3 regions of the Undibacterium sp. RTI2.2 genome follow, and region 1 is predicted to be linked to each of the others. Evidence: predicted binding sites of a transcription regulator. Region 1 holds the regulator's gene; each other region holds the start of a gene.

Region 1 (11,127 bases):
GGTCCAGCGGCGTGATGAAGGTTTTGTGCAATAACTCTATCGTGTTGTAGGTAACTGTATCGGCCTGTTTTTCTATACCTTCAATTGCATGTACACGGTGCTCAAGGTCATCAAAATTGGTCATCAAGGCGACCATTTCTTTGGCACCTTTAACGCATAATTCTGCATGCTGGTTAAAGAGCTCAAAAAATTTACCCTCAGTGGGCATCAATCGTCCAAACATATTGTTCTCGCTAGAAGTAAAAATACTGAAATCGCTCCAGATCAAAAAGAAGCATTTGAATAATCTGGATACTGCTAAATAGTCGTACGACTATTCGTTGTCACCGTAAATAGACAGTGAGCCTGTGTAATTATCGAACTTGGTGTATTCACCCAAAAAGGTTAAACGTACGCTACCAATAGGACCGTTACGCTGCTTACCAATAATGATTTCGGCGGTACCTTTATCTGGAGAGTCCGGGTTATAAACCTGATCACGGTAGATAAATAGAATGACGTCAGCATCTTGCTCAATCGCGCCAGACTCCCGCAAATCGGACATTACCGGACGTTTATTCGGCCTTTGCTCCAACGAACGATTGAGCTGAGAGAGTGCGATTACTGGGCACTGCAACTCTTTTGCTAAACCTTTTAAGCTGCGGGAAATTTCGGATATTTCTGTCGCACGGTTTTCACCTGCAGTGTTACCTGACATCAGTTGCAAGTAATCGATAATAATCAAACCCAGTTTGCCACATTGACGTGACAAACGACGCGAGCGAGCGCGCAATTCAATTGAACTCAGCGCAGGCGTCTCATCAATATATAACTGCGCGTCGTTCATTTTTTGAATCGCATGGGTCAGACGCGGCCAATCTTCATCGACCAACCGACCTGTACGCAGTCGGTGTTGGTCCAAGCGACCGACAGAGCCAAGCATACGCATGGCTAATTGAGCGCCACCCATTTCCATCGAAAACACAGCGACTGGCAAACCACTTTCAATTGCGACGTTTTCACCGATATTGATAGAGAACGCCGTTTTACCCATTGATGGGCGACCTGCAACAATGATCAAATCGCCAGGTTGCAAACCGGAAGTCATCCGATCCAGATCCGTAAAGCCCGTTGGTACGCCGGTGATATCGCTCGTGTGATCGCGGTTATACAACTCATCAATTCGCTCAACCACTTGTGTAAGCAAAGGTTGAATAGCAGTGAAGCCTTGAGCGCCACGGGAGCCCTCTTCTGCAATCGCAAAGATTTTTGACTCTGCCTCATCCAGCATTTGCTTTACTTCTTTACCTTGCGGATTAAAGGCATTTCCAGCGATTTCGTCAGAGACTGAAATCAATTTGCGCAATACACCTCGGTCACGCACAATTTCGGCATAACGACGAATATTTGCGGCGGAGGGAGTATTTTGTGCCAGCGCATTTAAATACGTCAAACCACCAGCGTCGTCTGCTTTATTCAGGCCAGTCAGTGCCTCGTAAACGGTAATAACGTCGGCTGGCTTAGTCGCATTAATCAGCTTAACAATTGCCTGAAAAATAATCCTATGGTCATATCGATAGAAATCATCCTCGCGGATAAAGTCGGCGATTCTATCCCACGCAGCATTATCTAATAGTAAGCCGCCCAAAACAGATTGCTCAGCTTCGATGGAATGTGGCGGGACGCGAATGGAATCTAATTGCGGATCGGAAGGTGCTTTCATGGCGCGCATTATACCTTTTTATTCAATATCGAAATCAACAGAACATGCCTTAATGAAATACATAAATCTGACCATTTATTACTAAGATAACAGGCACAGCCGCTATTAAAAAATACTAAATACCATTTATGCTGCAAGCTTTAAAATAACAAATTAATTAAATCAATACCTGACTGCCAAGACTAATTGATCGCTCAATCTTAACGACGTAAACGTTAAAAAGCCGGGCGAACCCGGCTTTTTTAAATACTATGCGACTAAAACTTAAGCGTGCTCGCCCAAGATAGCAACGGTCACATCAACAACTACGTCTGTGTGCAAAGCAACGGCAACAGAGTGATCGCCAACGATCTTTAACGGACCTTGTGGCAAACGAATCTGCGCTTTTTCAACAGCAAAACCTTGCTTGGTCAATGCTTCAGCGATGTCGAAGTTGGTTACGGAACCAAACAAACGACCATCAACACCAGACTTTTGCGAGATTTGCACAGTCAAACCAGACAATTTTTCGCCTTGAGCTTGTGCTGCAGCCAAACGTGCTGCTGCTGCTTTTTCCAACTCTGCGCGTTTTGCTTCGAATTCAGCAATCGCTGAAGTTGTAGCACGGCGAGCCATACGTTGTGGGATCAAGAAGTTACGTGCGTAACCATCTTTAACTTTAACTACATCGCCCAGATTGCCGAGATTAACGACTTTATCAATCAGAATAACTTGCATATTTTTCTCCTAGTACCTTGTCGTCAATTACGCTGTGTGCAAATCAGTGTACGGCAGCAACGCTAAGTAGCGTGCGCGTTTGATCGCTGTGTCGACTTGACGTTGGTACAAAGCTTTAGTACCTGTCAAACGTGCTGGCATGATTTTGCCGTTTTCTTGCACGAAATCTTTCAATGTATCGACGTCTTTGTAGTCAACTTGCGCTACATGTGCGGCTGTAAAGCGGCAGAATTTTTTACGCTTGAACAATGGATTTTGTTGTGGGCGCTTATTTTTCAGTTTGCTTTTGTCAAATTTTTTACCGAATGCCATTTGTGGCTCCTAATCTAGTAAATTTGTCTCGAATTCAGTAATGTGAAATACGAGACTTTTGCTGTTACGGTTCTTGCGCGACAAAAAACCTGTGAATTGCATTACAACACCTAACTCTATTTCCATAAATCGCTTTGAAATTTCTCCTGCGGCTAGCGCATTGATTTCAAAATCGACTACACGTTGGGCATTTGCTTGCGTTTGCTTAGAGCTATGTATCAGTACCGCAGAGGCTATCGGAATTCCGGCTGGTGTAAAACGCAGCGCCGATTTTTCTACAATGCTGGCAACGACTTTAAGCTGATTCACTGATTTATGTAGCGTCCTCTAACGTGTCAATTATGCTGCTGGCGCTTCTACGCGTTGCGTTTTAGCAGCATCTTCTTTCTGAACAGATTTCATCATTGGAGATGGCGCTGTTTCAGCTTTCTTCATTTTGACTGTGAGGTGGCGCAGAACTGCATCATTGAATTTGAATGCGGTTTCCAACTCAATCAGAGTCTCAGCATCGCACTCAATGTTCATGCAAACATAATGTGCTTTTGCCAGTTTTTGAATCATGTAAGCCAATTGACGACGGCCCCAATCTTCAATACGGTGTACTTGACCACTACGTGCAACAACTGTGGCTTTGTAACGTTCGATCATTGCAGGCACTTGCTCGCTTTGATCCGGATGTACGATAAATACGATTTCATAATGACGCATATATTCTCCTTGTGGACAATTGAATAGCCCGCCTCGGCGTCAAGACGAGTGCGGGAAGAGGAAAGCCCATAACTATACTGCATTTTGACAATTTACTCAATAGTTTCAATAGCTTATTACATTTACTGCTACCAATTTATGTGTAACACACCCATTGAGAGGACTTAAAAAAATTTTGAGATGAAAAAGATTTTAGGTTTATACTGTACAAAAATACAGGCTGCATATAAACCCAGTCTCACAACTACACGATTGGAATTCGATCATGCTAAAACTCACCGCTCGCCAAGAACAGATTTTAAATTTAATTAAGGACGCGATCCAAAATACTGGATTTCCGCCAACAAGAGCAGAAATTGCGAATGAATTAGGTTTTCGCTCCACCAATGCAGCGGAAGAGCATTTGCAAGCACTAGCACGCAAAGGAGTTATTGAAATTGCTCCGGGTACCTCACGCGGCATACGATTGCTCGATTCCATACTAAGCAGTGGAAGCACCAAGGCTAGGCCTAACTATAGTGCTCAATTAGCGCTACCTCATCCATCACTAATGCAACTTAGTTTGCCGCTAGTTGGCAGAGTAGCAGCAGGATCTCCCATTCTTGCGCAAGAGCATGTGGATACGACCTATCAAGTTGATCCAGCCTTATTTTCAGCTATTCCAGACTATCTGCTCAAAGTGCGTGGTATGTCTATGCGTGATGCCGGTATTTTTGATGGTGATTTGCTCGCAGTAAAAAAATCTAACGAAGCAAAAAATGGACAAATCGTGATTGCCCGTATGGGGGATGATGTTACGGTTAAACGCTATAAAAAATCAGGGGATATGATCGAGCTATTGGCAGAAAATCCTGATTATCCCAATATCAAGATTAATGAACTTGATCAAGACTTTTCACTTGAAGGTTTAGCCGTTGGGCTGCTCAGAACCTGGACTTAAGTTATGTATTACTAGGTATTGGCAATATCAGGAAATTAAAAAAATTCCATCTGTCACGTCCCAACTCAATCAATATACTCCCCACAATCTTTTTGAAAAACATGATTTTACTCAATTGGTGCATAGACAATTAAAATATACTCACCCATAGTATGCAATAACTCCGATTAAATGCATAAAATTTTATGTTTCGAGCCTACTTTCATCGTCTCGACAAAAGTTAAATTATCGGTCAATTTAATTTACTATTTAGACAATGATTTAAAGATTAGATAACCCAGAAAATCAATTATGAATAAAAAATGGCCACTAGGTAACTAGCGGCCATTTTAATTTCTTTAGTTTTTAATCAGAGAAAACTATCTGATTAAAACCAAATTTCGGATCAGGCTCAATGCTTTACAACACCACCAACATCAACGCCACCTTCAACTTTAGTGGCCGTAGCAGCTACTAAAACTTCTTCATCAGTCAAAGCAACTGGCTGACGTTCTAAAGCAATTTCTAAGACTTTATCTATCCAACGCACTGGAATGATTTCTAGCTTATTTTTGACGTTATCAGGAATCTCAGTTAAATCTTTAGCATTCTCTTCAGGAATTAAAACCGTCTTAATTCCGCCTCGATGAGCGGCCAATAATTTCTCTTTTAGACCACCGATAGGCAATACTTCACCACGCAAGGTAATCTCACCAGTCATCGCTACATCTGCACGTACCGGTATCCCGGTAAAAACAGATACCAGAGCTGTCGTCATAGCAATACCAGCGGAAGGACCATCTTTTGGCGTTGCCCCCTCTGGAACGTGAATATGAATATCACTTTTTTCAAACACATCTGGCTTAATACCCAAGCGCTTCGCACGACTGCGAACTACGGTGCGAGCAGCTTCAATCGACTCCTTCATCACATCGCCTAAAGTACCGGTACGTATCACGCCACCTTTACCAGGCATTGCAACTGCTTCAATTGTCAATAAATCGCCGCCGACTTCAGTCCACGCAAGACCAACGACTTGTCCAACCTGGTTATCTTTGACCGCCACACCAAAATCGTAACGACGAACACCCAAAAACTTATCAAGATTTTTTGATGTAATCGTTGCTTTCTTTTCACTCTTTTTAAGTAAGAGCATTTTAACGACTTTGCGACAAATTTTTGATAACTCACGCTCTAAGGAACGTACCCCTGCTTCTCTAGTGTAATAACGAATAATGTCTCGAATAGCACTTTCAGCAACACTGATTTCACCATCCTTCAAACCATTATTTTTAATTTGTTTAGGAAGTAAGTAACGCTGGGCAATGCTAGCTTTTTCGTCTTCGGTATAACCCGACAAACGAATAACCTCCATACGATCCAACAAAGCTGGCGGAATGTTGTATGAATTAGAGGTCGCTACAAACATAACATCTGATAAATCGAAATCAACTTCGATGTAATGATCAGAAAAAGTATGGTTTTGTTCAGGATCTAGCACCTCAAGTAACGCAGAAGACGGGTCGCCACGGAAATCCGCCCCCATTTTATCTACTTCATCCAGTAAAAATAATGGATTACGCACGCCTACTTTCGATAAGCTTTGCAATATCTTACCGGGCATAGAGCCAATATAAGTGCGTCGATGACCGCGGATCTCCGCCTCGTCACGAACACCGCCCAGCGCCATACGTACAAACTTACGATTAGTAGCACGTGCTATAGATTGACCAAGGGAGGTCTTACCCACACCTGGGGGGCCGACCAAACACAATATTGGCGCTTTCAGTTTATCAACGCGCTGTTGTACGGCAAGATATTCCAGAATACGCTCTTTGACCTTATCTAAACCAAAGTGATCATCTTCCAACACTTTTTCAGCGTTAGTTAAATCATTGTTTACCTTGGATTTTTTCTTCCAAGGTAAATTAACGATCGTGTCTATATAGTTGCGAACAACAGTTGCCTCAGCAGACATAGGCGACATCATTTTAAGCTTTTTCAACTCATTCATCGCTTTGTTATGCGCTTCTTTCGGCATCTTTGCGGCTAGAATTTTCTTTTCTAACTCATCGATGTCAGCACCTTCATCACCTTCACCGAGTTCTTTTTGAATCGCTTTTACTTGCTCATTCAAATAGTATTCACGCTGAGATTTTTCCATCTGACGCTTAACACGGCCACGGATACGCTTTTCTACTTGCAGAATGTCAAGCTCACCCTCCAATTGACCAAGCAAATGTTCTAAACGTTTGGCAACGCTAAAAATTTCCAGAATGACTTGCTTTTGCTCTAGCTTCAAAGGCAAATGTGCAGCAATCGTATCGGCTAACCGACCCGCATCATCAATTCCGGAAAGTGATGCCAAAATTTCAGGTGGGATTTTTTTATTCAGTTTTACATATTGATCAAATTGCTGAACGATTGCACGGCGCATTGCCTCTACTTCAGAGTCATCACCCTCTTCCAGCGCAACAGGAGTGAGCTCTGCTGTGAAGTGAGACTCTGTTTCAGTAATCTTGTGGATACGTGCACGCTGCGCACCCTCGACCAGCACCTTAACAGTGCCGTCTGGCAATTTCAACATTTGTAAAATATTGGCAATGCAGCCGATTTCGTAAATATCGTCAGCAGATGGCTCATCTTTTGCTGCAGCTTTTTGTGCCGCCAACATGATGCTCTTGCCCTGCTCCATTGCTGCTTCCAAAGCTTTAATGGACTTTGGACGCCCCACAAATAAAGGAATAACCATGTGTGGAAACACAACCACATCGCGCAGTGGCAATAAAGGCAATTCGGTTTGTTCAGTAATTATAGAAGTTGTCATGGCGCACCTTATTCAAAATTTCTAGTATATAGATTGGCGCACTAGGCTAAATCTCAAGCCCGTCATCCGAAAAACAATAAAAAAAGCCACTCAGAGAGAAACTCCGGGTAGCTTTTCGATTGAAGCTCAATTTTATTGTGTAATTAATTGTACTGCTTATTCCAAATACCGTGGATCAATTATGACATTCACCCACAATTTTAAAGGATTAAGATTTTATACCTGACACCTTCGGTTGCTCGTCGTAAATCAACAAAGGTTTTGCGCCATTGGTAATAGTATTTTCATCAATAACCACTTTAGAAACATTTTGCTCGCTAGGCAAATCATACATAACATCTAGCAACGCGTGCTCAAGAATAGATCTTAAGCCTCGTGCACCTGTTTTACGTGCGATTGCTTTTTTTGCAATTGCTTGCAAAGCTGCTGGCCTGATTTCAAGCTCAGCACCCTCCATTTCAAGCAATTTAGAATATTGCTTGATCAGCGCATTCTTCGGCTCGACCAAGATTTGAATTAATGCCGTCTCATCAAGCTCGTTGAGAGTTGCAATCACAGGCAAACGACCGACAAGCTCAGGGATCAAACCAAAACGAATCAAATCTTGCGGTTCTGCATCTTGCATAACCTGGCTAGCACTCTTCTCTGCCTGACTTTTCACGCTAGCAGAAAATCCTATGCCGCTGCGTTCAGAGCGGTCAGAAATAATCTTAGCCAAACCATCAAATGCACCGCCACAAATAAACATAATATTTGTGGTATCGATCTGAATGAAATCTTGATTAGGGTGTTTGCGCCCTCCCTGCGGTGGCACGGATGCCATCGTACCCTCAATCAATTTCAATAATGCTTGCTGTACGCCTTCTCCAGAAACATCGCGGGTAATTGAAGGATTATCTGACTTACGAGATATTTTATCGATTTCATCAATATAAACGATCCCTTTTTGGGCTCGCTCAACTTCATAGTTGCAGTTTTGAAGCAGCTTTTGAATAATATTTTCAACGTCTTCGCCTACATAGCCAGCCTCAGTCAAAGTTGTCGCATCAGCAATTACAAACGGCACATTGAGCATACGTGCTAAAGTTTGTGCAAGTAAGGTCTTACCTGACCCAGTTGGGCCGACCAAAAGGATATTGCTCTTAGATAGCTCAATACCATCTTTTTTACCAAGATGCTTTAAGCGCTTGTAATGATTATAAACAGCTACAGCAAGAATACGTTTTGCTGTTACTTGACCAATTACATATTGATCAAGCAAAGCTGTAATTTCTAAAGGTGTTGGCAGATCAGTTTTTGCACTGGAAATAGATTCCAAGTTGCCAACTTCGTCACGAATAATATCGTTACACAGATCGATGCATTCATCGCAAATGAAAACAGACGGACCTGCAATTAGTTTTTTAACCTCATGTTGGCTTTTGCCACAAAAAGAACAATATAAAAGCTTTTCGCCAGTGGAGGATTTTTTATCAGGCATAGTACGTATATCTTTAACAGGAATTAAGCAAAAATTAAGCGAGAATAATTTTGATATTAACCGTAAATCCGATATATGTCATTGAAGAAGGACACGAAAATACGAAGATAACAAATCAATATAAAACCCGCTAGCAATTTAATTATAGAGCACAATAAAAAACGTCCGCACTTAATAAGCGCGGACGTCTTCTAATTACTCAATATTTTTAGTATATCAGGCGCGATGCGTTAAGACTTTATCGATTAAACCATACTCCGCTGCAGATTCGGCCGACATAAAGTTGTCACGATCAGTATCTTTCGCAATTTGCTCAACTGTCTGGCCAGTTTTGTCAGCTAGGATTCCATTCAAACGTTCACGCAGGTACAAAATTTCACGCGCCTGTATTTCTATGTCAGAGGCTTGACCTTGAGCACCACCCAAAGGTTGGTGAATCATAATACGAGAATTTGGCAGTGAGAAACGTTTGCCTTTCGCACCAGCAGCCAATAAAAATGCACCCATTGACGCGGCCAAACCTGTACACAAAGTGGATATATCAGGCTTAATAAATTGCATGGTATCATAAATCGCCATACCAGCTGATACAGAGCCACCCGGAGAATTAATGTAAAGCGAAATATCCTTATCAGGATTTTCACTTTCCAAAAACAATAACTGAGCTACGATTAAATTTGCAGCTTGATCATTTACTGGCCCAACTAGAAAGATCACACGCTCTTTTAACAAGCGAGAGTAAATGTCGTAAGCACGTTCGCCGCGACCACTTTGCTCTATAACCATAGGCACCATACCGAGCATGTTGGTATCTAATGCTGAACCACGAATAATGCCTGTCATTGGATTTCCCTTTAGTTATTGCGCGTTGTTACCCATTAATTCATCAAAAGGTAACACCTTGTCAGTGACTTTTGACTTACCTAAGACATAGTTAACGACGTTTTCTTCTAATACAAGGGCTTCAACTTCAGCTAAGCGATTACGGTCACTAAAATAATATTTAACGACCTGCTGAGGATCTTCATAGCTCTGAGCGAAATCTTCGACTTGCGCTTTAATCTGCTCAGCAGTTGCTTGCAAATTATTAGCTTTTACTAACTCAGCCAATATCAATCCTAAACGAACACGGCGTTCCGCTTGCGCCGTAAACAATTCTGGTGGGAATGGAACATCTGCAACATTCATACCGCGCTGAGCCATGTCTTGACGAGTCATCTCTGCCAAGCGTTGACCGTCTTGCTCTACCAAGGATTTTGGCACATCAAATTCTACGGCTTTAACTAAAGCATCCATTACACTATCTTTAGTTTTAGCTTTAACGCGACCTTTAACTTCACGCTCAAGATTTTCTTTGATATCAGCGCGCATTTTGACTAAATCACCATCGTCTACACCTAGACTTTTTGCAAATTCAGCGTCAACATCAGGAAGATGTGCCCACTCTAGTTTTTTCAGAGTGACAGTGAACTCTGCAGTTTTACCAGCTACATCTTTACCGTGATAATCTGATGGAAACGACAATGGGAATGTTTTGCTCTCGCCAGATTTCAAGCCTAACGTAGCAGCTTCAAATTCAGGCAACATACGACCCTCGCCTAGCACAAAAGCAAAATCTTCAGCTTTGCCGCCAGCAAACTCTACACCATCAATTTTACCAACGAAGTCTAAAGTCGCACGATCACCATTTTTTGCCGATAAGTCACCACCGTCTCCATGAGCACCTTGCTCACCTTTGGCATGAAAGTGAACGCGTTGCTTGCGTAAAATATCGATAGTTTTATCAATTTCCGCATCGGATACTTCAGCTTTAACTTGTTCTACTTCTGCAGAAGACAAATCACCAACTACAACATCTGGATATATTTCAAACGTTGCGTCGAAGGCTAAACTACCTTCGGCTACGCCTTCACCAGATTTTGGTTCAATGCGTGGATATCCAGCGACGCGCAATTTATTCTCGTTAGCAGCGACATTAAATGCCTGGCCAACTTTATCATTTAAGACTTCATTTTCGACTTGATAACCGTGCTGCGCGGCGACCATTTTCATCGGCACTTTTCCAGGGCGGAAGCCAGGGGCTTTCGCTGTGCGTGCGCGCAATTTCAAACGCTTTTCCACTTCAGATTGCACATCGGCGATCGGAAAAGAAATAGTAAGACGGCGTTCCAATTTATCTAAAGTATCGACTGCAGTTGCCATGAAAATCGTCCAAATAAAAAAAATTCTGTGGTGCGAGGAGGGGGACTCGAACCCCCACACCATTACTGGCGTCAGGACCTAAACCTGGTGCGTCTACCAATTTCGCCATCCTCGCGGGATGAGAACACTTGCCAAAATTAAAAACTGGCACAAAAGCAAAGGGCGACCCGAAATTCAAGTGTCGCCCAAGACTATTGCATGTGGCATTTCAACTCCAGCCACATATTCTACTGGATTTTAATCCGATGTGGCTCTTTTTT
Region 2 (11,127 bases), on a different contig from region 1:
CCAGGCTTGCCCATTGCTGTGCCAGTGCGCCTTCAGGATCAAGCCCGCTTTCAGCAAAACGTAAGAGCAGATCCTGTTTGCTATCAAACCAGCGATGTGATTTGGCGACGGTATCTACTAGCTCCAAATCTACTCCTAAAGCCTTACCAACATCGCGCAGTGCACCACGGGATCGAAATGTATGTACTGCTGCGGCTAAAGCAGCGCGGTTTCTGCCATATTTGTTATAGATGTATTGGATCACGTCTTCACGTCGCTGATGCTCAAAATCGACATCAATATCAGGCGGTTCATTTCTTTCCTTTGAAAGAAAACGCTCAAACAACATGGTGCTGCTTTCAGGATCGACTTCCGTAATATGCAGGCAATAGCAGACGACAGAGTTCGCTGCTGATCCACGTCCCTGACATAAGATGCCAATTGAGCGTGCATATTTAACGATATCGTAGACCGTTAAAAAATAAGGCTCATAGGCGAGATCGTTAATCAGATGAAGCTCATAGTCGATACGATCTGCGACCTTTTTTGAGATCCCGTTGGGAAAGCGCTGTGCTGCTCCATATGCGACTTCTTGTTTGAGGTAGGCTGCAGGTGTGTAGCCCTTTGGTACTAATTCATCGGGATATTCATAACGCAATTCATCTAAAGAGAATTGGCATAGGGAGGCAATTCGTATCGTTTCGGCCAATGCCGCTGCTGGATAAATATTGGCCAGACGTAGTCGTGAACGTAAGTGTTGCTCTGCATTGGGCGCCAGATCATAACCACATTCTGCAACCGAGCGTTTAAGTCGGATGGCAGTCAGCACATCTTGCAGTGGCTTACGTGAGCGCACATGCATATAGACATGACCTGTTGCTACAAAAGGGATACGATATTGGTTAGCGAGAGCGATGATCGTTTTACGGTGTTGCTCATCCATCGCCTGATAGAGCAAAGTCAGACTGATCCAGGCTCGTTGTGGGAAATGTACCGTCATCCATCGCAGTTGTTTTGTCAAGATCGCCGCATCAGCGGGATAGTCTGGAATCAGAATCAGCAGGCAATCGGGAAGCCCTTTCAGATGCGCATAGTCTTTAGGAGGATGACTAAAATCCTCTGGAGTTATCAGATAACTTCCCTTGGTGGTACGTGTTCTTGCCAATGTGATTAGTTCAGATAAATTGCCATAGCCTTGCCGGTTCTGTGCCAGTACTATCAGGGAAGGCGGTTGCATAGAGTCCTGCTTGTGCGTTTGAGTGTCCGTTTGGAACTCAGCCTGAATCGTCGCAGGATTGTTAGCGGCGCTTTTCATCAAAAAATCAGGAAAATCAAGTGTGCCGGAGAGTTTGAAATAACTACCGACAATCAGAGGGAGCTTAGATTTCTTTGCCGCGACATGCGCACGTACAACACCGGCTAATGAGCATTCATCCGTGACTGCTAAAGCGGAATAATTGAGTTGTGCAGCGCGTGTTGCCAACTCTTCTGCATGAGAAGCCCCTAGCAGAAAACTGAAGTTGGATTGGCAAAACAGCTCAGCATATTCCGGCAGTGTATAGGGCAGCGACAGTTGTGCAGATGTTGACGGCGTGGGTGACGATGGTGGTGTTGGTGGTGTTGGTGGTAATAATGGAGTGGTTGTCATGATAGATCAACCAAAGACACCATGTACAAACCAGCTTGCGTTGGTATCGGTCTGCTCACCTAGACGTTCTCTATAAATCCAATAGCGGATATGTGCTGGATTTTCCGCGACGAAGTAATCACGTGTTACTAACTGCCCATTCCACCAGCCAGCTTCTATTCTTTCTGCACTTGTCAGTAGTTTGAGTGGCGCCTGGTAATAAGGTCTGTGTTGCCGTATTTCGATAGCGATCGCTTTTTCTAAAAGCCACATAGGGCGGGATGCCTGTAGGGGTGGTTGCTGTTGTTGACATTGTTTTTCTGTTGCCTGCTGGTGAATCACCGATGTCCAGTGATTTGCTATTTCAGGCCGATGATCGGCTAGTGGTGCGGCCTGCAAAACCTGATTGTCACCCAAACGTGCTACCAGCAATTCCAGTAAGCGATGGTGATTTTCGGCGTGAGCTTTGGGTTCCGGGAACAGTGTCGCATTGGGGACATGCATTGCTTGAACCTGGCTGGCATCCAAGCTGACGGCGATGACAGGCGCCTCAAGCTTCACTTGTGCCAGACGTTCTTTGAGTAAGCGTATCAGGTGATCTTCGCGCCAAACTGGTTCGGCTAACAAAATACTTAACAGAGTGGGCGCAATAGCTTGTCGACCACGTTCATGTTCTAGTTGTAAATCGACTTGCGATACTGCGAGTTGCTTGGCAGTCAGCCATCCCATCAATTGTGTTAGCAGACTACGAATAAAAGCTAGGACCATTTCTGCATGTTCTATCCGGTCGGGCATGTCAATACGGACTTTGAACTGAGGCGGAATTGCGATCCACTCGAATAGCTCGACTTGTTCACCATAGGCTTGGTCTAGTACATCGAGAATCTGTTTGCCACAACGACGTTTCAATCCGGCGCGTGGTAATTTTTGTAGCGTTCCCAAGTCATCACAGGCAATACCGCGCAGCCAGTCCAGCCAAGGAGTCGCAGCGGGGAGCAGATGCACAGGCAGACTATCCAGACTTTGCACTAGCTTGTTCAATTTTAAAATTCTTGTTGCCGGAGGTCGTTGCCGTCTACTTTTGCTGGAATGCTTGTTGAGCTTGTCGGCAGTGCTAGCAGCATTACGTGCAAGCAGCCATGCACCCATCGCGGTTGGTGCGCAACTGAGTGTGATGGTCATTCCCATCACGCGCATGGTTTCTTTAATCCGGCGACATAAGGCACGGATGCCACCAAACAGCCGCAAGCTCGCTCCGATATCCATCAACAAACAATCATGTCCGGCATAAGCTACTTGCGGCGTGTAGTTTAATAATGCCATCGCCACTTGTTGTAGGGCGCGTGTTTCCAGTGCTGGCTGGCGCTGATAGAACAACGCGGATGGTAGCAACATTTGCAAACCTGCTTTACGCATACCGATCTGCGCGCCAGAATGGCATGCTAATACGGATGCGCAGGTGATCCGATTTTGCTCCAGCACGACTGCAGCCTGCTCAGTTAACCAGTTCGGACGAAAAATTTCTAGCTGCAACAGTGGCAAGTGCAGGGCGATCCAAAGGCGTGTCATTGGTCAATCCGGTAGACAAAACAGGTGAATGGGAGGCAATTGCTGAGTCAGGTAACAAAAGCGAGGGAATTCTCAGCAGCAAAGGCTGTTCTCGCCGGATACCGCGTCGTTTGATAAATTGAATTTGTACGCCTTCTAAGGTAGGTGCGACTTGCAGGCGTAATGGCGCTGGCGAAGGTGTGTCGGCACAAGTGCTTGGTCGCATCATGAAAAAAACTGCTTCCCCACCTTGCGCAGCAAGATGCAGACGACGTAAGGCTTCTGAACGGATCTGCGTTTGCCACAATAACAAGGCAGCGCAACTGCCGCTACGTAAAACCTGCTCAGCCGCCCACAGAGCATCGGCTTGTTTTTTACTCCGTATCCAGACACATTGAGAGAGTGGAATGCCAAAAGCATTTAAGGCTAACAATTGCGGCGCATAAGGCGGCTGTATGAACATAATCGAGCCTCCATCTTGTCTGGCAAGTCTGGACAAAACAGGATGCAATAAGCGCAATTCAGCACTGCCGTGATGCTGGAGCAGTAACTCAATCAAACAACTTCGCGGCCAGCCACCACCGGGCAATTCGGCCGACAGCGTCGGAAAACTGCTTTCTACACAAGCGACATGGCTACGCGCCAACTGCGATGCGCGCCATAAAGAGGGATGAATTTGATCTGGGGTGAGGGAAGACATAGATACTGAAATAAACACTTTAATAGATGGGACTTACGCAAAACCGCCTCAGTTGTGTTGCCGCGCTTAAGCGTACTTAAAGTACTGCTTTCGTCGCTGCGTCTTGCCGGGACAATTTTTTATAAGTCCAAATAAATACTGTATGTATATTCAGTATAATATTTAAATCATCTATTTTTCAATCACTTAGCGAAATAATGAAATAAATAAAATACTGATTGCATATACAGTATTTTGTGCTAAAGTATGTTTTGTCGTATCGCTTTAGCTCTATCGCTTTTTTTATTCAACAAACTTATTACCACTTTTTATTCATTTACTGATTTGGAGACGGTTCAATATGGCACACCTTGATAATTCCTTTGACGGACAATTTAGCTTGCAACTCGCCCCAACATCATTTTTGATGCGATTGGGTAGCCGTGAAATTTTTGTCTGTCGTGATTTCCGCAAACGTTATTACCACGTCAATCCGTTGATGGATTTTTCGACAGGGATAGAGGCGGGACATCTGGAACTATTATTGTTCCGCAAGTGGTTGATCATCTTCTCTAAGGCAAGATGGTAGTCGGCAGGTGATCACAAGTCACGGGTGTATGTTCCTGCCCTTGCTTCTGATCGTTGGATTAAACCTAGAAACGGCAGTTGGACGAGTTTGAGTGTGCATTTTTTCGGTTCTCCAGCAAGGCGAGACGCAACCTTCATGTTTCAACTAGGAGCAACGCAGTTGGGGGAGCCGAAAAGTATGCAATCAGATTGGTAGCGCTCTCACCAGAACGGCGACGGTGACGGTGAAAACGCTGACATGAGTCAATTGAATCAACTACTTATTTATACTGACAAGCGGTCAACGGCCGTTTCCAGGTTAATGGCGGGATCGACGCTCGCTAGGGTCGCGCAAAGGATCTGGTCCGTTTTCTAGCTTGCTCACAATTCCGGCTTGATCAAAATAGATAGACATCAGTGAGTCCCACACACCGCTTTCTTTATAGGGATAAGACCAGGTTTCTAGTTGTACTCGCGGAAAAAAGCCAGTTTCGCTCGGTGCTCCGATGATTTTTAGTACGCTGGCTTTGTCGGATTGTCCTACTTTGACTTGAGCAAATTTTTGCAGAGTTAATACCTGCTCATAAGAGATCAGCTTGCCATCAGAGCCGATACGCGCCATGTGTGTTGCCTGTGCCATCCTACCGCGCATGTATTCCAGCAAATGCTGATCGCCGTCCTGGTAGATATGCGTTGGCTGACCCAATTGTGCGATGACTTCTGCCTCGGTTTGACCGATCTTAATTGTTCCAACGCCCCAGCTTACACAGGAAGATAAACTGAGTACGGCGAGTAGTGGGCCAAGCATCTTTAATAAGCGTGGGGCTATCATCATGATCTCCATTCTGGCTTTTATCAAGCCAAGCTATTATTTATACTGATGGTGAGTATATTTTTAACGTCCAATAAATCATTGGACGTTAAGCTATGTTTTAAAGAATTAATAGGGGAGTATATTAATTCACCAAGCTAATCATAATGCGGCATGTTTGTTTGACGCTACTTAGGCCACTTAGCGTTAAGCTTAGATCTCTTACCCAATAAATTCCAGTTCTTATCCAGACAATAAGCTCCAGTCATTTTTTAAGTTCTGGTGCGCGTCTGAACCATTTCAGGCTTTAACCCAGATTTTCCATTGGAACAGCGAGAAGTGTGCCTTTGGCGGACTGACTGGCTAGACGCGACGACGACGCAAGCTGCATCTTGCTAAGAGGAGCAACAACACCAGGCAGTTCGCCAAAGGTGCACTTGTCGCTGTAGCGCTCCCACTCAAATCGCGGTGGTGTTATCCCTCTGAAGACCGCACGCCGTCCGCGTTTTTTGCGAAGTGATAGCGGTCTAATGGAAAATCTGGGTTTAACTATTTTTACCGTTTTTAAAAGGCGATGGCACCCACATAGCCGGATGGCAAATCTAACAATATCGTTCTGCATTTTTTTAAACGTGCTGCCAGATCAGGATGCCATTCTGATAAAGCCAACCCTTGGGACTTCAGTCTAGCCTCTTGCATAGTCCATTCTTGTGCAAACATCAGCAGCTGATGCTGAACTGTTTGTCCGGCAATTTTCTTATAGACCTCATCGCCTAAATAAAGTTGTGTTACATCCCGCCAATCCAGGGACAAATCGACCCGCATTAGATCAATGCCGATATTTTTTTGAAAACTGATCGCCGCAATAGATAAACCCGGCTCATGACTGATTGACACGCCTAGCGCGATCTCTTGTTCATGAGCATATTTGTCTGTGTCGCTGGAATTAATACAGATACTTAAAGCTTGTCCTGCCGATCCTACAATTCGCACTTGTTCCTGTGGGATAGAGAAGGCTTGCGAGAACAGATCCCGCAAGGCGTGGCGTATTTGCAGTCTGGCTTGATCACGCAGCGTAGTTATCTCTGTAACTACAGAAATAACTACGCTTTTGTGTTGATGGAATGCTTCTACCGCTTCTGGCAATAAATCAGGCCAGGAATAGACAGCTAGCTTGGGTGCTGTAGTAATAGCTACCAATGCCGTCGGCATCGGATTGGACGAATCTGCTTCAGCCCTCATCTCGTCAGGATTGCGCAATCGCTGCCGGGCAGCCGCGCCAGCTGGATTTGGCGGGGATAAATTCGCCCTTCATTACCAGAGTCAGCGCGCCGAGTTTGGCTTCGTCACCCACGACGGCGCTATATAACACCGAGCTGCGGGCACCCATGTAGACGCGTTCACCGATGATAACTTCGTCAATCTTCATCACGCGGTCTTCAAACAAATGAGTTTGTGGGCAGGCCAGTGCATTGATCTCACTATATGCACCGATGCTGACGCAATCAAACTCGGTAATATCCGTCGTATCCAGATAAACACCACGACCAATTCTGGCACCCAACAAATTAAACGCCAATGGCAACCATGGTGTACCGCGCAAATAGCGCATGAAGTTGGGGACAGCGATTCCTTCGTACAAATTGGTAATGCCTTCAGACAGCCAGACAAACGAGGTCCACATTGGCATGCTGCTCTTTTTGTAGCGGAAAATGAACAACCATTTCAAGGCCATGACAAAGGCAAAACTGCCAACACCATACCAAAGTCCGGCAATCGATAAATAATAGGCGACATCGCCCCAGCGGTCATCACCGGCCAAAGGCATCAGATTGAGCACAATGGTGTAGCCAACAGAAATTACCATCGCATGGGGAGAAATAATCCGGAATGCTTCAATCAGACCACGACCAAGACGACGCATTGCTGATGGGCGGAAGGTGAGTTCTTCGGGAAACCCTTTGACTTCTTCCCGCGCCGGCAAATGCATAGGCGGCGAACCTAACCAGGTATCACCCTCATGCATTTGATCATTGCGCGGCGCACTGGTGTGAACACCGATCAAAACGTTTTCAGGCAAGATCGTGCCATCTGGAATATACGCGCCGTTACCGACAAAGCTCCGGCGAGAAATTACGGTCGGCTGCATACTCATCCAGCCGCCATCAATTTCTTCATCCCCTAATAAAACTGCATCAGCGATAAAGGTGTCATCCCCCAGTGTCAGCATATCTGGCACGACGCCCAAGGCGGTTGAAATCTCTGCGCCGCGTCCCACTTTTGCGCCCAATAGCCGGTACCAGTAAGGCGCATACACCGTGGCATATACGCCGTGCAAAACATTCAGGCTCGATTCCTGAATCTGATTGACCAGCCATTTGCCGCAATAAGTATTGCCATGTACCTGGTACGTTCCCGCTTTCAATTTCGGCAAAATGCTCCAGCGTATACCGGCCGATAACAGCGCGGTACAGACAATCAAGATCGCTGTAGCGGGGAAGGCGAGGATGAAATACTTGGTCAGCTGGAAAAACATATTATTACTTTGCAGCCAAGGCAAACTATCCAGATTGTCAAACCAATCGATCGTAATAAAGCTAGGGAACACTGGCAAGAAAAATAACGCGGTAATCAACAAGCTACCAAAAATAAAGAACACAGCTTCAGTGAAAAATCGTAATTCAGATACAACTGGTCGTTCCGGGCGCGATGCCGGATCAAATACACCCACATCAGCCGCAGGCGATCCGCGCCAGATTCTGTCATTGGGAATAGATTGACCTTCGCTCAACGCAGACTGACCTTCCAGATGGGCGAAGTTGCCAAGCTCAGTACCGCCTTCCAGAACCGAATAGGAACCGACATAGGCTTCGTTGCCCAGCGTGATCTTACCTAAACGCAGCAGACCGCGTTCAACACGGGCATTTTCAAAATTGCAGGCGTTACCAATACTAGCGCCATCACCAATTTGTAATAAATCAGGTGAGCGCAAGGTGATCGAGCCGATGTTCACATCCTTACCGATCTTTGCACCCAATGCCCGCAGCCACCAGGCATACATCGACGATCCACTCAGCATGTAGGTCGGTGCTGCTTCTACCAGCCGGTCTGCCAGCCACCAGCGATAATATGTGACACCCCACAACGGATAATTGCCTGCTTTAAGTCGCCCCACGATCAGCCATTTGCCTGCGATCGCGATTACAAACTCAAACAGGGTCAGCAATAAAAAAACACCAACGGATAAAAAGGTTGCACGAATAATCGAGTCGTCGGGGTCGCCAGTAAAAAAGTGATAAGCGAAGAAAGGCGCTAACCACTGCATCATGCGCATGGCCACCAAAAAGGGAATCATGACCGCCTGAGCAGCACCACATATCCAACGCTTGACGTCAGATGGCTGCTCCCAAGTGGTGTGAATATTTTCTGAGGTAATCGCGCCGGCAGTCATGACGCCAGCAATTGTCCCGACCAGCCGTGATTGATAGATGTCACTGATTTTGAAATAGGCATATCGGGCATCTGCTCGCAGCATCGACACCAGACGTGCTGCCAGCAAGGAGTGTCCACCCAGATCGGAGAAAAAATCGGCGCTTCTGTGGATTGCTTGTCCTGGCAAAAGTTTATTTAAGGCCGCAAATAAAATTTCTTCTGCCGGCGTTTCTGGAAGATCGGATTCTTCCGTGCTCACCGTTTCTGAAAGCGTTTGTGCTTTCAGTGTCTTTCTGTCGATCTTGCCTGAAGTAAGCCTTGGCATTTCGCTCAAAAATTCATAGCGGCTTGGCACCATATACGAAGGCAAGCTTGCCAATAAGGCTTGTCGTAAGTCGCTCGGTTTAATCACGTGAGAAGAGTCGTTCACAATAAAAGCGATCAACTGATCAACACCTTGCTCTGAACGTAAAATGACCGCGACGGTACCAACACCCGCTTGCTGCGCCAGTACGGCTTCTATCTCGCCCAACTCAACCCGAAACCCGCGGATTTTGACCTGATCGTCGGCACGCCCCAAACATTGGACCGAGCCATCCTCCGCAATACGTGCCAGATCACCCGTTCGGTATAGCCGCTGATCATTGAGACTGTTCGATGGAGCAGACCAAGGATTGGCGATGAATTTTTCTGCCGTCAGGTCAGGTCGTCCCAGATAACCATCGGATACGCCCGGGCCAAAAATACACAGCTCCCCGGTTTCACCACGCGCTAATAGCCGCAAACCCTTTTCCACATCCGCATCAATCACCAGCAGACCGTAATTGGGTAGCGGGTGACCAATCGTCACTGGCATATCTGGCTGTAATACCGCCAGACTGGCGGATACTGTTGCTTCTGTCGGGCCATAGGTATTAAACATCTGGCGTCCGGGCTTGCTCCATTTGGTCACAAGACTTTCCGGACACATTTCACCACCCAGATTGATCAGGCGCAGGCTAGGCACATCCTCATTAAACAGTGCTAGCAACGTCGGTACTGCATGCAAAACAGTGACCTGATTTGCGATTAAGGCCATTGGTAGTGCATCCGGATCGACTGCGATTTCTTTCGGCGCTATCCATAAAGTCGCACCGACCAGATAGCTGATCCAGATTTCTTCAAACGACATATCAAACGCGACTGAAAATCCTTGATACACCTTGTCTACGCTGGTAATGCCTAAAACCTGATTTTCACTCCGTAAGAAATGACAAATGCTGCCTTGGGTAATCGCAATCCCTTTTGGCTTACCTGTTGAACCCGAAGTGTAGATCACATAGGCCGGATCGGTAGGGGCGGTCGCTTGGCGTCGCAGTAGTGGTGCGTCGATGGCCGTCATCAACTGCATTGCAGTCCAGATATGACAAGCAGGTGATAGTTGATGTGCTGTTGATGTAGTTGAGGTAGTTGAACGTAGCTGAGATGCGAGAGCATCTGCCGTCAGTATTCCAAATGCCTGCGCATCATCCAGACAAACAGCAATCCTGTCGACGGGCACATCGGCATCAAACGGTAGCCAGGCAGCTCCGGCTTTGGCGATGCCTGCTTGCATGACTAATAAATCAATGCCGCGTGGTAGCCATAAGCCAAGAATATGTCCTGGCCGGACGCCTGCCGCGATCAAGTGCGACGCAACCAGATCGGCTCGCTCGTTTAAAACGCGATAACTCAGCGCCACGTCAGCAAAAATCAGGGCAGTCTTGTCGGGGTGGGCGAGAGCGGTGGCTTCAAGCAGATCCGCCAGCGTTTCTTGACGTATCAGTTCTGGTGCAAAAGCACCGTAAAGAATAGGGGATGTGTTATCAATCGCTGGCACGTCAGACATACGGTGTTGAGACATAAATCGCAATGCAAAATGGGTAAATGCGAAGTTAAAATTAGACTAACTTCTTCTATGCGAAGTTTATCACCCGTGATGCGGGACGAAGCAAAAAAATAATATAAAGAATGGTGGGCTGTCGTCTTAAAAAAACATTGACAGATCACGCCAGTTAATTAGATCTAGGGTGAGCAATGTCTCAACATAATTGACTCAACCGAAGACTTATCTAGCTCAATGTATCTATGTGTGATAATTTATACTTGGTGGTAGTATATTTAAAAATCCAATGAATTTATGGACATAAATTGGTATTTTCGCATATACCCCCAAAAATTCTGCATTTTTATTTTATGAACGCCGGAATATATTGCAGCGCCAAGCCAAGCAACGCACAACCGATAATCACATGAATCACATTACGTTTAAACCTTAGCAAGGCAATTGCAGCACCAAGCCCGATCAGCGCCGACATCATATCTAATTTGCCACTGAACCCATTAGGCCACAGCACATTGTAAGCAAAGAACAACGCCAGATTGATAATCACACCAACGACTGCGGCGGTAATGGCCGTCAACGGTGCCGTCAGCTTTAATTGATTATGGGTTGATTCAATAAAC
Region 3 (11,127 bases), on a different contig from region 1:
TAGTTTAAAAAAATAAATTAATTTGTTCTGTCTTACATAAGCTGAATTAGCAAACCCTGTGCCACCCCTATATTATTTACTTTTTAAAAATAAACTGACAAAAAAAGTGTATGAGAAAATCAAAATATGACGAATTTTGTCAGGCAAAACAACTAGTTCAAATTTATGTCATTTATTTTTTGATGTAATTACAAAAATAAGCTTTGTTCCTGACATATCAATCACATCTCCGTCAGCCAATTTTTGTGGCTGCTTGTCAATTATTTTATTGTTTAGTTTGGGACTTGAGGCGCCATCGACGTGTGCAACATAAAAAGATTGTTCTTGTTGAGTAATTGCAATGACCTGGACAGTTGGGCTACCGATAGTCGTAACTGGTTTATTCAGAACCAACTCTCGACCAGCGTTAGCACCATTTTGTACTTGAATACGTGCGGATACCGTGGATACGCTCAGGGAGGACGGTTTTATTTTGAGTGCTGCGTCCGGCAAGTCATAATTTTCTGAATCATTTTGATATCGAACCTTATATTTACCAATATCAATAATGTCGTCGTTTTGTAAAAGGTGCTTCTTAATTGGCTGTCCGTTGACCAAAGTGCCATTGGTACTTCCTAAATCCAAAACAAAAGACCCTGTGCTAGTGGTGTCAATCGCCGCATGCTGACCGCTGACGGTCAAATGATCAATCACAACGTCATTACCCGGACGTCGTCCCACCGTTATGCGTGATTTTAGGATTGACAGTTCTTGCTGGACCAGTCCGTTGAAAGTAACGACGATTTTCGCCATAGTGCTCTCTATAAAAAACAAAATCTAACTATTTGGACTTACGCACAATTGTCCCCGCAAGGCTTAGCGAGGAGAGTCGTACTATAGTATGCCGTGTATAAATGGTATCTGCATCGCGGCTGGAGCATTTTTGCGTAAGTTCTTTCTATAAAACTAACTGAAAAAAAGCTGCTGTATATGCTGCATTGGCGAATGCTGTTTTAAGCCATTCACTTTTATTAGAATAATCGAGATATTGTCCCGACCACCTAATTCATTCGCTTTGTGTAGCAACAATTCGCAACAAAGCGCTAAATTATCTCTATGCAGACTAACTGTGGTTTCGATTTCATCATGCTTGAGCATGTCGGTCAAGCCATCGGAGCACATTAGATAAATATCCTCTTCTTGAATGACATGCTCGCTAATTTCCACCTCAATCTCACCTTGCACACCGATTGCTCTGGTAATCAAGTTCTTAATCGGAGAATACTGCGCTTGCTCTTCGCTAATCAGACCAGCGTCAATTTGCGCCTGTAATACTGAGTGGTCGTGCGTAATCTGCAGTAAACGGTTGGACCGGTATTGGTAGACACGCGAATCGCCCACATGCGCAACAAGGAGTCTATCGTGATGACAAAACGCAACGACAACGGTGGTACCCATACCAATAAATTCGGGATTATTCTGTGCTGCATCCCAGACACGAAAATTGCTCATCTCGATTGCTTCTTTAATCCACTTCGCGGCAACCGATGTCTGGCGCGCAAATAAAGAAGAAAAAGTAGATGTTTTTTTGAGGAGTAACTGCTGCGTAATAATGTCTACCGTCATTTTGCTAGCGATCTCACCAGCATTGTATCCGCCCATACCATCTGCTAATACTGCAAAATCCGCCTCGGCACATATCTCTATGGCATCTTCGTTTTGTGCTCGTACCAGTCCCGTATCCGAGAGACCCGCAAACTCTAATACGCGTTGAAATGACATGAATAGTGATTAAATATGAGAAATAAATCAGGTTCTATAAATATAAAAAGATATAAATCATAATAATCCCAAGCAATGCTGAAGATCATTATTCAAGCTTAACACCAAGCTGCGGAACTGTTGCATAAAGATAAGTAAAATGGGGAGCAAAGCTCCCCATTTTATGATGTAACCCCGAATAAGTTGCTCAAAATTGCAACTTAGTCCGACATTGAGACTACAACATCGCCTTCAACAAACGCGCCATTTCTGACGGGTTTTTAGTTGCTTTGATGCCGCACTCTTCCATGATGTCTAATTTAGCTTGTGCCGTATCAGCACCACCAGAAATCAAAGCACCAGCATGACCCATACGTTTGCCTGGAGGCGCTGTAACACCAGCGATAAAGCCGACGACTGGTTTCTTCATGTTGTCACGTATCCAATAGGATGCATTGGCTTCGTCGGGGCCGCCGATTTCGCCGATCATGATAACCGCGTCAGTGTCTGGATCATCATTGAACATCTTCATGATATCGATATGCTTCAAACCATTAATAGGATCACCACCAATACCAACAGCAGAAGATTGACCCAGACCTAATGCAGTCAATTGGCCTACTGCTTCGTAAGTCAATGTACCGGAGCGGGAAACCACGCCGATACGACCTTTACGATGGATATGACCTGGCATGATGCCGATCTTGATTTCGTCTGGTGTGATCAGGCCTGGGCAATTTGGTCCGAGCAATTTCGTTTTGCTGCCAGATTTTGCCATGCGGTCTTTAAGCATCATCATGTCACGGACAGGAATGCCTTCGGTAATGCAAATTGCCAGATCGAGGTCCGCTTCGACCGCTTCCCAAATCGCGGCAGCAGCACCTGCAGGTGGTACGTAGATAACAGAAACTGTTGCGCCAGTAGCCGCTTTTGCTTCAGATACGTTAGCAAAAATAGGAATGCCTTCGAAATCTTCGCCAGCCTTTTTAGGATTGACGCCAGCGACGAAACAGTTTTTACCGTTTGCGTAATCGCGGCACATACGAGTATGGAACTGGCCAGTTTTGCCAGTGATACCTTGGGTGATAACTTTTGTATCTTTATTGATCAGGATGGACATATCTGTTCCTTGCGATTATTAAGCGTGAGCTGCAGCAGCGGCAACAACCTTCTGCGCTGCTTCTTCCATCGTATCAGCGGCGATGATAGGCAGACCAGAATCAGCCAGCATCTTCTTGCCGATGTCTTCGTTGGTACCCTTCATGCGTACCACCAACGGTACTTGCAGGGAAACCGCTTTAGATGCAGTGATGACACCCTCAGCAATCACGTCACAACGCATAATGCCACCGAAAATATTGACCAAGATCGCTTTCAGACCTGGATTTTTCAACATAATCTTAAACGCTTCAGTCACTTTTTCTGCTGTCGCGCCGCCGCCTACGTCAAGGAAGTTAGCTGGCTCACCGCCGAACAACTTAATCGTATCCATCGTTGCCATTGCTAGACCAGCTCCGTTGACTAAGCAACCGATATTGCCGTCGAGCGAGATGTAAGCGAGGTCAAATTTAGATGCTTCAATTTCAGCCGGATCTTCTTCATCCAGATCGCGGTAAGCCACGATTTCTGGTTGACGGAACAAAGCATTCGCGTCGAAGTTGAACTTAGCATCGAGAGCAATGACTTTACCCGAACCGGTCAAAATCAAAGGATTGATTTCTGCCAGTGAACAATCGGTTGCCATGAAAGCTTCGTACAGACCTTTTAACTGAACGCGTGCGTCAGCGATAGACTCTTCTGGCACACCAATTTTGCGGGAGATATCATCTGCCTCTGCATCTTGCAGACCATTAGTCGGGTCGATAGCGATGGAATGCAATAGTTCTGGATGTGACTCAGCCACTTCCTCAATGTCCATACCGCCTTCGCTGGACGCCATCAAGACGACGCGCTGGCTGATACGGTCAGTCACCATACTGACGTACAGTTCTTTTTTAATATCAGCGCCTTCTTCGATCAGTAAGCGACGGACTTTTTGGCCTTCTGGCCCAGTCTGATGCGTTACCAATTGCATACCCAGAATCGCAGTCGCGTATTCGCGCACTTGCTCAAGGGATTTAGCTACTTTGACGCCGCCACCTTTACCACGACCACCAGCATGAATTTGCGCTTTGACAACCCAAACTGGGCCGCCTAAAGTTTCGGCCGCTTTAACGGCTTCATCTACGGACAGGCATGGAATACCGCGTGGTACTGTCACTCCGAATTTGCGGAGGATTTCTTTACCCTGATACTCATGAATTTTCATACGACTTCCCTTCAGACACTGAGGTATTAGTTGATAGGCAAAACAAAATAAAACAACAAAAATAAAAACAGTAAAAACGAACTAAGCAGATGATTTTGCGTCAGGCGGCGAACTACTTGCCACCGCCCATCGCGGGTAATATTGCACAACAGCTGGGCCATCTAGCCTTAGCGCATGGCAACGATTAAGTTGAAAAGGTTGTTGCTGGTTGTCAGAAGTGCGGTCAGAACTGCTGGCGCCATCGCGGGTATCAATCACATCACCGGCAAAAGCTTGCACCGCAGCGGTCGGGAGAATTTGGGCTAGCTCGGTAATATGGGTGCAGCCATTAATGCCAGACATTCTTTCTTTAACACCTTGCCGGAACTGCATCATCAAGTTAAGCCCAATTAACTTTTTATAATCTGGGCCTATCGTGTTGCAAAAGCCTGGGTACGGTACCGCATCCGAGACCGCCATTGCATCAACAATGGTCAAGTTGGTATCGATCGTAATCCGCAAACTAAGATCATGCAGCGGTGAGCCAACCGGCCGGATGCCAGAAGCAAGTTGAATGTCGCGGGTTTTGGTGTCGGTAATGTGAGCGTCAAGATCCCACAATCCATCATCGCGAGCGAATGCGTCGATTTGGATTGAGCGCGTGTGCTTAAGTGCACGGCGAGAAGTGGATATTGGTAAGGGCATATGCCTGATGGCGGCTATTTCAGTGTAAAGAGCCACAATTGCGCGTCGTCACCGCAGTTTCTACGATAACAGCCGCTCTTGCGGCCCTGCAAAAATCCCGAGAAGTGTAGCACAAGTCGATGCGTAAGCTCCTGCGTTTTGCGTCAAAGATCGTAGCTACAATTTAAATCGGTTCTTTTTTTGTGGCTTGCGCTACAGATTAATTGCCTCATGCCAAAGATAAATTCACACGAGCTCAACATACAGATGAAGCGATAACTAAGTAATTCGTCTCGACAAGATGAGAAGCCGTCATGAAGTATTTTCTCCTTGTCAGTGAAGGTTAATATTTCTGAGTGCGGCTCAACAGCAATACACTCCCCATTTCTTTAAATAAAAATGGCTTATAGCCCAATGAATATATGGACAATTAAAATATACCTACCCAGAGTATTATTTTCAATAATATCAACGGAGAGGCTTTACCGAAATTATAGTTGCTGAATATTGCTTAATATTTCTTAGAGAAAATCTTTATTATTTCCAAAAAACTCCATATATAGACGCTTATTCATCAGTATCTTCGTCACGGGGAGCGCGCATTGCGGTCTGAATTGCTTTGGAAGAAAATCCTCGCTGCTGCATGAAACGCGCCTGCTTTGCACGCTCAAGATGGTCTGCAGGGGAATGAGGGAATTTTCTGTGCAGCACATCGATCGCACGACTCAACTCTGATTCCGCCAACTCAGCTTTAACGCGATCAATTTCTTGCCCGTCCATCTGGTGGCTCTGTAATTCGGCGAGTATCCGCTGATTGCCGAAACGTGCTACACGGCGATTTACTAAGGAATCTGCAAAGCGTTCGGCCGACAGATATTTGGCAGTTTCTAACCAATCCAGAAGCACCGAGATATCTTCGCCTTCTCGCGCATGAGGCTGGAGCTTATGCTCCAACTCCATCCGGCTATGTTCTCGCATAGAAAGATAGCGCAGTGCTCTAGCTTTTAAACTGATTTTTAATTTAGCCATGGTTAAGTAAATATCCCAAAATATCTGCTCAATAAAAAACCGGAATATGCTTGTATTAGAAGCGTATTCCGGCTTGGACTTTTTGACTTGAGTTTTTGACTCAATGGCCGCCGTCGTAATATGGCTTGTTTAGGCTATTTCGCCAGGCGCTTAGTGAGTTTGCAACTAATAAGTTTGCGAATAATCAATTTGCGGCATCAGAATGACTCAACTTACATTAAGCCTATTCAGCCTTCTCCGCTTTTTCAGCTTTTTCTGCCTTCTCCGCTTTTGCTGGCTTTGATTTAGTTTTTTCTGTCACCAACTCTTGCAGCGTCGGCACTTTTAAATGCACACGAACTTTGTTTTCAATCTCATGCGCGAGTGCCGGTCGCTCGCTCAGGAAACTCCGTGCATTATCTTTACCTTGTCCGATACGTTCGCCATTGTAGCTATACCAGGCACCGGCTTTTTCTACAATCTTAGCGTCAGCGGCCAAATCTAAAATCTCGCCTTCGCGGGAGATACCTGCACCGTACAAGATATCAAAATGCGCTTCTTTGAAAGGAGGCGCTACTTTGTTTTTGACTACTTTAACTTTCGTTTCATTACCGATGACTTCGTCACCGGCTTTGATGGAACCTGTACGACGAATATCCAGACGAACCGATGCGTAAAACTTCAATGCGTTACCACCAGTTGTGGTTTCTGGGCTACCAAACATGACACCGATTTTCATACGGATCTGGTTAATAAAAATAACTAGTGTATTCGTACGTTTTATGCTGCCAGTAAGTTTGCGCAGAGCTTGTGACATCAGACGCGCTTGCAAACCCGGCAAAGAATCACCCATATCGCCTTCGATTTCAGCCCGTGGGGTGAGCGCAGCGACCGAGTCAATAACGATTAGATCGACGCTGCCTGAACGTACCAGAGCATCGGTAATTTCTAATGCCTGCTCGCCGGTATCCGGTTGTGAAATCAGCAAATCAGATAAGTTAACGCCTAGTTTTTGCGCATAGCCCACATCCAAAGCATGCTCCGCATCAATAAATGCGCAAGTGCCGCCCAACTTTTGCATCTCTGCAATGACTTGCAATGTCAGCGTTGTTTTGCCGGAAGATTCTGGACCATAAATCTCAACGACACGACCGCGTGGCAAACCGCCTACGCCCAAGGCGACGTCCAGCCCCAAAGAACCCGTGGACACAACTTGCACTTCTTCTACCACTTCACCATCGGCCATCCGCATGACGGAACCTTTGCCAAATTGTTTTTCAATCTGTGCAAGTGCGGCTGCTAAAGCTTTGCTCTTGTCTGAGCCGGTATCGGATTTTTTGTCGTCCATAATTTCTTTCAGGTATGTTGCGCTTTATGATTTTTTGAAATGTGCCGATGGGTTTTTTACAAAAATCAGCAGGTTTTCTACATCTGACGACACTGTATAAAAAATCAGTGATTTATGCAAGCAGGATTTTAAAGAATTTATTATTACCTAAAACTGCCAACTGTCGATTTTCATTTAACTTTGACCTTTTGGGAGTGCGCATCAACATTTCTTATCTTGGCTATTAATTAATTTGCACAATTTGGTTATCTGAGAAAATCGGATCTTTAATGATTAGCTCACATCCATTTTCGTCGAATAGCGTTTGAATGACCTTAAGACTTGATAGCGATTATCACTTTTGTCGCGCTGCAAGCTTTTGCTTAGGTCTGTTAACATTGAAACTTGCAAATGAATTGATGCCAAAATGCAAGAATGCGCCATGGCGCTGCTTGCTTGTGGCTTTGTGCTTGTTTAGACCCAATCCCTTACTCGGTTTATCTCGGTTTTGTGTTAACGGGTTCCGGCTTCGTCAGTTATTCTAGGGCAAGTATAGTCGTTCTGGAGAATCGGCTTGGCTCCTTGTCACAAGAAAAAGAACAAACAATACCTGTTCATTAGTCAAGTTCATTAGTCAACTTTTGTTATCCCCATTTTGAAAACATATCGGCTACTTATGAAACGAAAGCATCAATTCCCTCAAACTTCTGATCGGGCGACGGTCTTAGCCCACACCCGGAATCTCAAAATGACCAGCTCCGCGAGTGCGTACGTGCGCGGTAGCACATCAAAATTTTACGAATGGCTTGAAACATCCAGTATGGGGAAAATACCCGAAGGGCCACCTATATGGATTTGCGGGGATTGCCACATAGGCAATCTTGGACCGGTCGCTGATATTGACGGTAAAGTTGATTTTCAAATCCGAGACTTTGATCAAACGGTGATCGGCAATCCTGCCCATGATCTGATCAGGCTGGCGTTGTCTCTTGCATTCGCCGCTCGAGGTTCTAACCTTCCTGGCATTATGACGGCGCATATGCTAGAGGTGTTAATGGATGGATACACATCGCAATTTGTGATCGGCGATGAGACGCCGATCCCAGTACCGGCGGTGGTCCGGGCTTCAATGAAAGTAGCACGGAATCGCACCTGGAAGCATCTCGCACGGGAACGTATTGCGGATGTCCGGCCGCATATTCCGCTAGGAAAAAAATATTGGCCAATCCTAGCCAAAGAACAAAACGCCATCCGATCTGTATTTTAGAAAGGAAGGGCTATCGATCTGGTGAACAAGATTCGCAGCAGGAATCTTGAAGATAATGTCAGTCTTTTGGATGCCGCCTATTGGGTCAAAGGGTGCAGCTCACTAGGCCTGTTGAGATATGCTGTACTTTTGGATGTTGATGATGTGAAGACTAAACGACAAGAAATTTGCTTGATGGATATCAAAGAAGCGGTAGCAGCAAAAGCTCCGCGGTATCCAGATAGCGGCATGCCATTGGTCAATGCAGAACGTGTCGTAAAAGGTGCCAGAAATCTCTCTCCCAATCTTGGCGAGCGCATGATGACCGGACGCATATTAGGCAAATCGGTCTTTGTAAGGGAACTTAGGCCAGAAGATCTAAAATTGGAAATTCAGACTTTATCTCCGCGAGAAGCGGTAAAAGTTGCACGTTATGTTGGCGCCATAGTTGGTAAGGCTCATGTACGACAAATGGATGAATCAGTTGCACTGGATTGGTTTAAAGAATTGACACGTAACCCGTCTAGTAAAGAGGCGCCCAATTGGCTGTGGAAGTGTACGGTAGAGTTAGCTGCGCTACACGAAGCGGCCTATTTAGATCATTGCAGGCGTTATGTCTCGACTCAAATTGATGATTAAATCGCCGCAAGCTCATGAAGGATCGATCCTTCTGCCTTTTCTGGACTATATTCACTGAACAAAAAATAAGGCGAATAAAAAACGGGAAATTTAAAATTAAAAGAGGGAAGCCTTTAATTTGACTTGTTCAGTTCAAGGCTCTAAAAACACCAATTATTTTTATTTAATATGTATTTTCAGCCCGCTCAACAAACCATCTTTAGCTGAATACAAAATTGGGCAGTTGACGACAATTTTGGTGGGTGTCAGGTCGACTAACTGCTTCTCTGTTGCATCCAAAACTTCTTCTTCTGATTTCAGCACATGGGCTTTTGTTGTATCGCGCCAGGTGACCATGTAGACGACCCATAATGGCGTGTATGCCTCGCTTTTATTGCGGTAGCCGACGCTCTCTGGTGCAGAGGGAAATACGCTGCCTTGCTCAAAATTGCTCAATTTATAGACGCGGTCTACTGCCGATGGCTGACCCGGCACTGGCGCACGCAACACATTAGATAGGCGCGATACGTAATTGGTATCAGCCTGTTGTGCCATCTTTTGATCGGACATGTCTGTCGAGATGTAATGCACCAGATGGCCTTGATACCAACCCGCTAGTAAGGGGATTTCTACCGTGGCGACCGATTTTTCATTGAGCTTGCTGAGATCGCTGTTTGTATCCGGTGCAGCGTAGCCAGCCTGGCTGGAGAACATCATGCTAAGCGCAATCGCACATGTGGCGATGCCGAGCTGGTTGAATTGAGTGCGGACGGATTGGAAACGACTTTGCATATGCTACTCCTCCATTGGTTTGATTTGGATATTAGCAGAGTATAGAAATTAGATGCGGTAGCGACAACAGCATTGTTTGGCGGAATAAAATTACTAAATTCAATCGTCCATATAAAATGCGGCTCCTGGCACGATATTGGCCTGAGAGCCGCAGAAGTATTGGACATCTAAAATATCAGTTCAATATCAAAGATCCAGCATCACCCGATTTCTACCGCTGCGCTTGGCCTCGTATAGCGCTTTGTCTGCACGCTCCAGCAGCTTACCTAGTTTTTTATCGCTTTCTAAATTTGTCGCTACGCCGATGCTGACTGTCAGGTGAAACTGCTCGCCCGATGTCGCATGTAGTACTAGGTCTTGCACGTGCTGACGTATCCGTTCTGCTGCGCTGATGGCGTCTTCGCGGCTGGCTTGTTGCAGCAAAACGCAAAACTCTTCGCCACCTAATCGTCCAAATACATCTGAATCGCGTAGCTCCAGCGTGACGGTTTGGGCAAATCGGGTCAGCACTTTATCGCCACTGAGATGTCCGTATTGGTCATTGATGGCTTTAAAGTAGTCCAGATCCAACATTAGCAAGGTCAAACTATTGTTGTAGCGCTGGCTAGTCTTAAAAATATGTTCCGCTTGCTCCAGAAAAGCACGCCGGTTCAATATACCGGTCAGCGTGTCGGTGGTTGCCAGCAGTTGTAGCTCTCGCTCCAACATTTTGCGTTGAGTCACATCGCGGTAAATGCCCTCTACCCCGGCATAAGCACCAGCGTCGTCGTAAATCGCTTTGCTGCTGATAGAGATATCAATCACTCGTCCATCTTTGCGCACCATCTGGCCTGGGAAGTCAGATACTTTGCCATCTTTGATAATTGCCGCTTTAAATGCATCGCGGTCTTCGTTATGCGGATAATACGATTCGGCATTTTTACCAACAATTTCTTCTGGCTCATAGCCCAATACGGTGCGCACACCGGGGCCAACCATTTGCACTATTCCGGCCGCATCGGTGCGGTAATACACGTCCTGCATATTCTCAAAAAGATGGCGGAAATTTTTCTCACTGATGCGAAGTTGCTCGGAGATTTCGCTCTGCGCTGTCATGTCCATCCCCACCAGCAATACTGCGCCCTCGCCGCCAAACTGAATAGACGAGCTTGCGACTAAGAGCATGCGCAAGTTATTTTTGCAAGTCCGCAGACGAAATTGGGTAGGATCATTAGCCCAATTGGCACCTTGTTTGTTTAAACGTTGATTCGATCGGTTGGCATCCAGAGGATGAACAAAATCACTGACCGGGCGCCCGATCAGGCTGGTGGCACTCTCTGCCTCTAGCAATATCGCAGCGGCCCTGTTGGCATAGACGATTTTGTTATTAATCAATACCGTCATCGATACCGGAATAATATTGATCAAATCACGAAGAAATGTATC

Evidence for each region. The regulator LexA, encoded in region 1, represses DNA repair genes until DNA is damaged. The targets are predictions, from matches to a motif close to ACTGTATNNNNATACAGT.
Region 2: imuA (translesion DNA synthesis-associated protein ImuA) is a predicted target of LexA. The motif match lies at 3,992-4,009, and genes of this name have one in related genera.
Region 3: recA (recombinase RecA) is a predicted target of LexA. The motif match lies at 7,159-7,176, and genes of this name have one in related genera.

What each region holds. Positions count from the first base shown of each region.
Region 1 covers NZ_JASJXN010000028.1:19,675-30,801, reverse strand. Annotated here, with positions in the region: gene QN395_RS14910 (DUF47 domain-containing protein) at 1-223, opposite strand, end outside; gene QN395_RS14905 (replicative DNA helicase) at 314-1,702, opposite strand; gene rplI (50S ribosomal protein L9) at 1,967-2,419, opposite strand; gene rpsR (30S ribosomal protein S18) at 2,447-2,731, opposite strand; gene priB (primosomal replication protein N) at 2,741-3,040, opposite strand; gene rpsF (30S ribosomal protein S6) at 3,071-3,439, opposite strand; gene lexA (transcriptional repressor LexA) at 3,705-4,379, shown strand; gene lon (endopeptidase La) at 4,771-7,185, opposite strand; gene clpX (ATP-dependent Clp protease ATP-binding subunit ClpX) at 7,394-8,665, opposite strand; gene clpP (ATP-dependent Clp endopeptidase proteolytic subunit ClpP) at 8,882-9,508, opposite strand; gene tig (trigger factor) at 9,524-10,867, opposite strand; tRNA gene QN395_RS14855 (tRNA-Leu) at 10,896-10,982, opposite strand.
Region 2 covers NZ_JASJXN010000060.1:4,047-15,173, forward strand. Annotated here, with positions in the region: gene QN395_RS19815 (error-prone DNA polymerase) at 1-1,627, opposite strand, end outside; gene QN395_RS19820 (DNA polymerase Y family protein) at 1,634-3,175, opposite strand; gene imuA (translesion DNA synthesis-associated protein ImuA) at 3,102-3,854, opposite strand; gene QN395_RS19830 (hypothetical protein) at 4,195-4,422, shown strand; gene bamE (outer membrane protein assembly factor BamE domain-containing protein) at 4,720-5,235, opposite strand; gene QN395_RS19840 (hypothetical protein) at 5,776-6,471, opposite strand; gene QN395_RS19845 (Pls/PosA family non-ribosomal peptide synthetase) at 6,458-10,525, opposite strand; gene chrA (chromate efflux transporter) at 10,851-11,127, opposite strand, start outside.
Region 3 covers NZ_JASJXN010000038.1:18,079-29,205, reverse strand. Annotated here, with positions in the region: gene QN395_RS17150 (FHA domain-containing protein) at 169-792, opposite strand; gene QN395_RS17145 (Stp1/IreP family PP2C-type Ser/Thr phosphatase) at 946-1,761, opposite strand; gene sucD (succinate--CoA ligase subunit alpha) at 1,979-2,860, opposite strand; gene sucC (ADP-forming succinate--CoA ligase subunit beta) at 2,879-4,063, opposite strand; gene QN395_RS17130 (DUF2889 domain-containing protein) at 4,130-4,732, opposite strand; gene recX (recombination regulator RecX) at 5,279-5,740, opposite strand; gene recA (recombinase RecA) at 5,964-7,067, opposite strand; gene QN395_RS21660 (DUF2252 family protein) at 7,723-8,313, shown strand; gene QN395_RS21655 (DUF2252 family protein) at 8,335-8,931, shown strand; gene QN395_RS17110 (hypothetical protein) at 9,091-9,702, opposite strand; gene QN395_RS17105 (diguanylate cyclase) at 9,889-11,127, opposite strand, start outside.